DNA from 2 places in the Dickeya chrysanthemi NCPPB 402 genome. Region 2 is predicted to be linked to the other one. Evidence: predicted binding sites of a transcription regulator. Region 2 holds the regulator's gene; the other holds the start of a gene.
The links. The regulator Fur, encoded in region 2, represses iron uptake genes when iron is present. The targets are predictions, from matches to a motif close to ATAATAATGAGAACNACTATCAA.

Region 1 (4,435 bases), 870 kb from region 2:
TGCTGGCGCTGGCGCAACAACAACGCTACCAACCCAGCATTCATGCCCGTTCTCTGCGCTCCAGCCGAAGCAACACGCTGGGGCTGGTGGTACCGGAAATGACCAACTACGGTTTTGCGATGATCTCGCGCGAGCTGGAGTGTCTGTGTCGGGAAGCCGGATTACAGTTGCTGATCGCCTGTACCGACGAAAACGCCAGTCAGGAAATGATGGCGGTCAACAGTTTGATTCAACGTCAGGTAGACGGCCTGATCGTTGCCTCCAGTATGCTGAGCGACGCTGAATATCAGAAGATCAACCAGCAGTTGCCGGTATTGCAATTCGACCGGGCCATCGGCGATTCCGACTTGCCGATGGTCGTTTCCGAAGCGGTGGAATCCACCGCTGCGCTGGTGGAAAACATTGCGCGGCGGCACCAGGACGAATTCTATTTTATCGGCGGGCCATCCCGCATATCACCGACCCGCGACCGGCTGGCCGGTTTCCAGCTTGGGCTGGAGCGCGCTGGTGTTGAGTGCCGTCCGGAGTGGATCATCCACGGCAACTACCATTCCAGCGCCGGTTACGAAATGTTCGCCCAACTGTGCGCCCATCTTGGCCGTCCGCCCCGCGCCTTATTCACCGCTGCTTGTGGTTTGCTGGAAGGGGTTTTGCGTTACCTGAATCAGCATAACCTGATGGATTGCGACATGCGGTTGTGCAGCTTCGACGATCACTATCTGTTCGATTGCCTGACGATGAAAATCGATACCGTATCTCAGGATTGCGAGACACTGGCACGCAACAGCTTTGAGATGATCACGACGCTTATCGAAGGGCGGCCGCTGACAGAAAGCCGGATCTACGTCCCCACCCGTCCGCACTGGCGTCATCCTGACTCTCGAGCCTGAAGGTGACGACGGCCACAAAATCTTACGCATAAAAAAACCACCGCCAAGGCGGTGGTTCTGTTCAGCAGGGCCAAAGACGTCTCAGCGCACTTTCTCCGACCCCATCAGGCCGATTTTGAGATACCCCGCTTCACGCAGCGAATCCATCACCCGCATCAGGGTTTCATAATCGACGCTTTTGTCCGCCTGAAAGAAAATAGTGGTGTCTTTGTTACCCTGCGTTTTGCTTTCCAACACCTGGGCCAGCGTCGCTTCGGTAATCGCATCGTCACCCAGATAGAGTTGTTTATCCGCTTTCACCGTCAGAAACACCGGTTTTTCCGGGCGCGGTTGCGGCGTAGCGCTGGAAGCCGGCAAATTGACCCGCACGTCTACCGTTGCCAGCGGCGCGGCCACCATGAAGATGATCAACAACACCAGCATGACGTCGATAAACGGCGTCACGTTGATGTCATGCATTTCACCATTTTCACTCTGCCCGTCGTTCAGATGCATCGCCATCCGCTTACCCTACCCGTAGCTGGTGCGCCGGTGCGGGAGAAACATTGCCGACGCTGGCAGCAATATCCAGATCGCGGCTTTGCAACAGCAGAACCTGCGCCGCTACATCGCCGACCATCGCTTTGTAATTGGCCGTCCAGCGTGCAAACACGTTGTAAATCACTACCGCCGGGATTGCCGCCACCAGGCCGATGGCCGTCGCCAGCAACGCTTCGGCGATACCCGGCGCGACAACCGCCAGGTTGGTAGTCTGAGACTGCGCAATACCGATAAAGCTGTTCATAATGCCCCAGACCGTACCGAACAGACCGATGAACGGCGCGATGGCCCCCACCGTCGCCAGATAACCGGTTCCGCGTCCCATCTGACGGCCGGTCGCAGCGACCCGGCGCTCAAAACGAAAGGCGGTACGTTCTTTAATGCCGTTGTTGTCGTCGGAGCGCTCAGACAACACTTGCTCGTTGCGGGCGTCCGTCAGCAGTTGCAGCGATACGCTACCCGGCTTGAACTCGGCGGCGATATCGGTCGCATCATCCAGCGTACGGGCCTCTTCCAGTGCCTGATACTCACGACGGATACGCTTTTTCGCGCTCATCAGGCTGGCGCTTTTACCAAAAAAGATCGCCCAGGTAACCACCGATGCCAGCAACAAGCCAATCATCACGGTTTTTACCACCACGTCAGCGTGCTGATACATTCCCCAAACGGATAAGTCAGTATTCATCAGCGTGCCGACGGCACCTGTCGGCGGCAACGCAGACGGTGCGGCGCCAACCGCAGCCATAGTGGTCGTACCGGCCGCCGCTATCGGCGTCGATGCCGGTGCAGCCAACGCATTGCCTGCCATCCCCAGCAACGCGAACGCCATCAGACGATGCATAAAACCCCCGAACACGTCACCCAGCCGACGCCAGATGGATGACCTCCGTTGGTTACTCTTCTTATCAGCCGTATACACGCTGTGCCTCCACCCATCATTTTTATACAACGTTAATCTGGCGAAAATAATACCAAACCTGTAATTAATTGATAGTCGTTCTCATTTTTATTTGCGTATTTTGCCATCCCTTTTCCCCAACAGCGCCTTATTTTTTCATCGCCGTACCCGCACCGTATCGGCAACATTTTCATCTTGATGAGAAAAGCCGCCCCCCTGTCACTTCAGCCGTGATAACGTAAAGGGATGGACGCAGGGCATGTTTAAGCTACAGGTAAAGCCGAATGACGAGTAAAAAAATCGCCACCGCGCTGGTGGCCGCCGGACGCACTAAGCGGGTAACCCAAGGTGCGGTAAACCCGGTAATCCAGCGCGCTTCTTCGCTGATCTTCGACAGCGTGCAGGATAAAAAACACGCCACCGCCAATCGCGCCAAAGGCGCGTTGTTTTATGGCCGCCGCGGTACTCTGACCCATTTCGCTTTTCAGGACGCGATGACCGAGCTGGAAGGCGGTGCGGGCTGCGCACTCTATCCTTGCGGCGCAGCCGCCATCGCCAACGCGATAACGTCATTTGTTTCGGCGGGCGACCATCTGCTGGTTACCGGTTCCGCTTATGAACCGACGCAGGATTTTTGTAACAAAGTGCTGACTAAAATGAACATCAGCACCACCTTTTTCGACCCGATGATCGGTGCCGATATCGCCACGCTTATCCAGCCCAATACCCGGGTCGTGTTTTTGGAATCACCCGGTTCCATTACGATGGAAGTGCATGACGTGCCGGCGATGGTCGCGGCCATCCGTCGCGTTAACCCGGACATCGTCATCATGATCGACAACACCTGGGCTGCCGGCGTGTTGTTCCGCCCGCTTGATGTCGGCGTCGATATTTCGATCCAATCCGGCACCAAATATATCGTCGGCCACTCCGACGCCATGATTGGCACCGCCGTCGCCAACGCACGCTGTTGGGATCAACTGCGTGAACAATCCTACCTGATGGGGCAGATGGCTGACGCAGATAGCGCCTATCTGGCCAGTCGCGGCCTGCGAACGCTCGGCGTCAGATTGCAACAGCATCAGGAGAATGGCCTGCGCGTTGCACGCTGGCTGGCTGCCCGCCCGGAAGTCGCGACGGTGAACCACCCGGCGCTGCCCGGTAGCAAAGGACATGAATTCTTCGTACGGGATTTTAGCGGCAGTAATGGCCTGTTCTCATTTGTCCTGAAAGAGAAACTGAGCCGTGAGCAACTGGCCCATTATCTCGACCACTTCAGTCACTTCCGGATGGCCTACTCCTGGGGGGGATTCGAATCGCTGATTTTGGCGAACCAACCGGAAGAGCTGGCGGCGATTCGCCCGGCCGGCGGCATCGACTTTACCGGCACGCTGGTACGACTGCATATCGGCCTGGAAGATTGCGACGATTTGGAAGCCGATTTGGAAGCCGGCTTCAGGAGATTGCAGGAAATGTGACGCCACTATCCCTCCAGCCCCTTGATGCCGCTGTGGTAAGTCGGGTAAAGCGTATATGATGAACAGTAACAACGATGACAATACGTTTACCTTTTTTACCCTATCCTGATGCTCGTCTTTATCAAGATTAGGGTCTATCCCGCCAGGCATCATTGGCTCAGCCAACGGCAACCTGGCCAGCCCTATCGGGATAGGCTCTTAATGCGGCGTATTTACGCGGCAAAGGGGTTACAGCAAACCAGACAGGATGCGATATGAGTGTTGTTCATGAAATTATTCAGGCGCTATGGCGACAAGACTTTAGCGCGCTGGCCGATCCCCACGTCGTGTGGGTGATTTATGGCGTGCTTTTTACCACTCTGTTTCTGGAAAATGGCCTGCTGCCCGCCTCCTTTCTGCCCGGCGACAGCCTGCTGCTGCTGACCGGCGCCATGATAGCCAAAGGCGTGATGAGCTTCATCCCCACCATGGTGCTGCTGACCGTGGCCGCCAGTCTCGGCTGCTGGCTAAGCTACCTGCAAGGGCGCTGGTTAGGCGATACCCGGTTGGTAAAAAAATGGCTGCATCAGTTACCGGCCCACTATCACCAACGCACCCACAATCTGTTCCATCAGCATGGGCTGGCTGCA
Region 2 (4,435 bases):
TGAACTTCGGTATCGCTGAGGATTACAACGGTAAGTGCAACCTGCGCTTTGATGATACCAACCCGGTAAAAGAAGACATCGAGTACGTTGAATCCATCAAACATGACGTTCAGTGGCTGGGTTTTTCCTGGAGCGGCAATGTTCGCTATTCGTCGGATTATTTTGATCAGTTGCACATGTATGCCGTTGAACTGATCAATAAAGGGCTGGCCTATGTCGATGAGCTGACGCCGGATCAGATCCGCGAATATCGCGGTACGCTGACCTCGCCGGGCAAAAATAGCCCGTACCGCGATCGCAGCGTCGAAGAGAATCTGGCGCTGTTTGAGAAAATGCGCAATGGCGGTTTTGCCGAGGGTGCCGCGTGTTTACGCGCTAAAATCGATATGGCATCGCCATTTATCGTCATGCGCGACCCGGTGTTGTATCGCATCAAATTTGCCGAGCATCATCAGACCGGCAACAAATGGTGCATCTACCCGATGTATGACTTTACTCACTGTATTTCCGATGCGCTGGAAGGTATTACACACTCGCTGTGTACGCTGGAGTTTCAGGATAACCGCCGGTTATATGACTGGGTGCTGGACAACATTACCATTCCCGCTCATCCGCGTCAGTATGAGTTCTCCCGCCTGAATCTGGAATACGCGGTGATGTCCAAGCGGAAACTGAACCAATTGGTGAATGAGAAGATCGTCGAAGGGTGGAATGACCCGCGTATGCCGACCATCTCCGGTTTACGTCGTCGTGGCTACACGGCGGCCTCTATCCGCGAATTCTGTCGCCGTATTGGCGTCACCAAGCAGGACAACACGGTAGAAATGGCGGCGCTGGAGTCATGTATTCGTGATGACCTGAACGAAAATGCCCCGCGTGCAATGGCCGTATTGAACCCGGTGAAAGTGGTGATCGAAAACCTGCCGGAAAGTCATGAAGAATGGCTCAGCATGCCTAATCATCCCAATAAGCCGGAAATGGGAACGCGGCAGGTAGCATTCAGCCGTGAGGTTTATATCGACCGCGCAGATTTCCGCGAAGAAGCCAACAAGCAGTACAAACGTTTAGTACTGGGTAAAGAAGTGCGCTTGCGCAATGCTTATGTCATTAAAGCTGAACGCATTGATAAAGATGATCAAGGCGTGATTACCACGATTTACTGTAGCTGTGATACGGATACCCTGAGTAAGGATCCGGCTGACGGCCGTAAAGTTAAAGGGGTGATTCACTGGGTATCGGCTGCGCATGCGTTGCCGGCTCAGTTCCGTTTGTATGACCGCCTGTTTAGCGTCGCGAACCCGGGGGCGGCGGATGATTTTCTCGCTACCATTAATCCTGACTCATTGCAGGTTGTGCAAGGGGTTGTGGAAGCCAGTCTGGCCAATGCCGAGGTCGAGAAAGCGTATCAGTTTGAGCGTGAAGGTTATTTTTGCGCCGATCGCGTTTATTCCAGCGCCGACAATCTGGTATTTAACCGGACGGTGGGATTACGCGACAGCTGGGCAGGCTAATCGCTGTCCGGTCAGGATGTGAGATAAAAATAAAACCGCCGCGGCGGTTTTATTTTTTGCTCAATCGACGTGTTTAACGTTCGTCGTGTGCGTTGTCGTCTTCACGGCAGTCGCCGCTACTGCAATGGCCGTACAGATACAGGCTGTGGTTAGTCAGCTTGATGCCGTGTTTTTCTGAAATCTCACGCTGGCGCGCTTCGATAGACTCATCGCTGAATTCAATCACCCGACCGCAATCCAGACAGATCAAATGATCATGATGGTGTTGCTGTGTCAGTTCGAAAACAGATTTACCGCCTTCAAAATTGTGGCGGGTGACGATACCTGCATCGTCAAACTGGTTGAGCACGCGGTAAACGGTGGCCAGGCCAATCTCTTCGCCCATATCAATCAGCTTTTTGTATAAGTCTTCCGCGCTGACGTGGTGGCATTGAGGATCCTGAAGGACTTCCAGAATTTTCAGTCGAGGAAGTGTGACTTTCAGGCCTGCCTTCTTTAATGCGGTGTTGTTGTCAGTCATGCGGATTTAGTCCTGTTACTTGCTTTATCTGGGAAGTTACTAGCCTAGTATCATCGGGCGGCGTAAAAAAGGTCACGTGTCTCAATTATAGAACCGCGCCATCGAAATGAAAACCACGGAACTTTTACAATATGATTCTCGTTAACTTGCTGTATTCAGGCTGGTTATCTATGAGAAACAAATCGTATGCCAGGATTTATCATTAAACATAATCTGGCTAGCCGGATGGACATTGTACCTTGTCGGCGTGAAAAGTTAAAAAAATGTATCACTGATTGTGATAGGTTTTACCTATCTGTATAGATAGGCTCTGAGTGCATTGCATCAGAGCCACAGGTGAATCAGGCCAGTAATGCTTTCAGATTCAGCTCTTCGCTGATCTGCTTGACCCAGTTGGATACTCGCTCGCTGGTGAGTTCAGGCTGGCGATCTTCATCAATGGCCAGGCCGATAAAGTGGGTGTCGTCCGCCAGACCTTTTGAGGCTTCGAAGTAGTAGCCTTCAGTCGGCCAGTGACCCACAATGGTCGCCCCGCGGGGTTCGATGATATCGCGGATCGTACCCATGGCGTCGCAGAAGTACTCGGCATAATCTTCCTGATCGCCGCAACCGAAGAGCGCAACCAGCTTACCGGCAAAGTCAATCTCTTCCAGTGTCGGGAAGAAATCGTCCCAGTCACATTGCGCTTCACCGTAATACCAGGTCGGAATACCCAGCAACAGGATGTCAAAACGCTCAAGATCCTCTTTGCTGCTTTTGGCAATGTCGTGCAGTTCGGCGACGTCGCTGCCCAGTTGCTGCTGGATAGTTTTGGCAATGTTTTCGGTATTGCCGGTGTCACTGCCAAAAAAAATGCCTATGAGAGCCATAGATAAAATAACCTCTTGATTCTTAAGGGTATGGTGCTTGCGTCACCCACGATCCGCTAATGATAACAGACACTGTCTGATGGATAAACGTGTATCTGTCGCCGGGGGTGGAAATGGTATCGAAACGATTAACTGGTTATTTTTTGATCATCGCCTTAATGATTTTTTAATTTTTTAAAATACGATCTTCGCACAGATAACTGAAAATATGGGTAATCCGTTAATTACCTAATTTTTATTAGCTTTTAAACAACAGAAAAAACTAAATATTCCTGTGGTTTTGACGATGACAGAACATGGTGCTTTATTGAATGTAAATGTGCAGCAATGTTTCTTACAAAACGAGAGATTTTCTCATCGCATAAATCAAAACAAACCTTACCTCCTCGATCAATAGCCCATTTATGGAGTCAATTATGCAATTCCTAAAAAATATTGCCATTCGCACAGCGATGCTGTGGGTACTTGGCATTTTCTGTGCGTTATGGATTGCGGTTTCGGTTTACACCATGTACTCGTTCAAAACCATGAATGAGACGTCTAAAACCAGTGCGTTGCTGGTTAACAATATGAATTTAGTCAATACCGGCAACGACCAGTATTTCCGCATGGTGACCCGACTGGCTCGTGCGATTGACTATCGGCAGAGCGGTGATAACCAGAAAGCGGACGAACAGCAAAAATCATCACAAGCCGCGCTGGATTTACTGAAATCCAACCTGGAAGCCTTCAGGAAGATTGATCATGCCGGCATGTCGCCCGAATTGGTCGAAGCAGTGACACGCGACTGGAGCAACCTGATTACTCAAGGGGTTGAACCCATGTTCCAGCGTGCGGTGGATAAAAAATTTGATGAGTATGACAAATATGCCAAAGACGTCGTGCCCGCCTTTAGCCGGCAGTTCAACGTCTCTTTCACTAACTTCAACAAGGCGGGATCAACGATGTTCGTCGATGCTGGCGAACGACTGGAAACCATCACCGGCGTTGGGCAAAACATTTTGCTGGCGGGGCTTATCGCCGGTTTGTTGATGTTGTTCCTGACTGATCGCTATCTGGTGGCTTATCTGGTGCGCCCGCTCAACGAGCTGCGGGATCATTTCCTGGTTATTGCTTCCGGTCATCTGGGAAAACCGATTCTGGATTTCGGCAACAACTGCGTGGGCAAGCTGTTCCCGTTGCTGCGTGATATGCAAACCAGTCTTGCGAATACCGTCAGTACGATCCGTACCAGTGCCGATTCTATCTATCAGGGGGTATCGGAAATTGCCTCCGGCAACAACGACCTTGCAGCCCGTACGGAGTCGCAGGCCGCTGCGCTGGAAGAAAGCGCCGCCAGTATGGAACAGCTGACCTCGACGGTGAAACAGAACGCAGAAAACGCCAGCCATGCCAGTCAATTGGCTCGCCAGGCTTCTACTACCGCCAGTAAAGGTGGAGAACTGGTGAACAATGTGGTGAAAACCATGGCGGAAATCTCCGGCAGTTCGAAGAAAATTGCCGAGATTACCAGTGTAATTAATGGTATTGCTTTC

Region 1: exbB (tol-pal system-associated acyl-CoA thioesterase) is a predicted target of Fur. The motif match lies at 2,418-2,440, and genes of this name have one in related genera.

The regions. Positions count from the first base shown of each region.
Region 1 is NZ_CM001974.1:4,197,182-4,201,616, forward strand. Features, by position in the region: gene DCH402_RS18540 (substrate-binding domain-containing protein) at 1-890, shown strand, start outside; gene exbD (TonB system transport protein ExbD) at 972-1,391, opposite strand; gene exbB (tol-pal system-associated acyl-CoA thioesterase) at 1,396-2,349, opposite strand; gene metC (cystathionine beta-lyase) at 2,613-3,806, shown strand; gene DCH402_RS18565 (DedA family protein) at 4,061-4,435, shown strand, end outside.
Region 2 is NZ_CM001974.1:3,327,322-3,331,756, reverse strand. Features, by position in the region: gene glnS (glutamine--tRNA ligase) at 1-1,511, shown strand, start outside; gene fur (ferric iron uptake transcriptional regulator) at 1,585-2,031, opposite strand; gene fldA (flavodoxin FldA) at 2,373-2,900, opposite strand; gene DCH402_RS14570 (methyl-accepting chemotaxis protein) at 3,317-4,435, shown strand, end outside.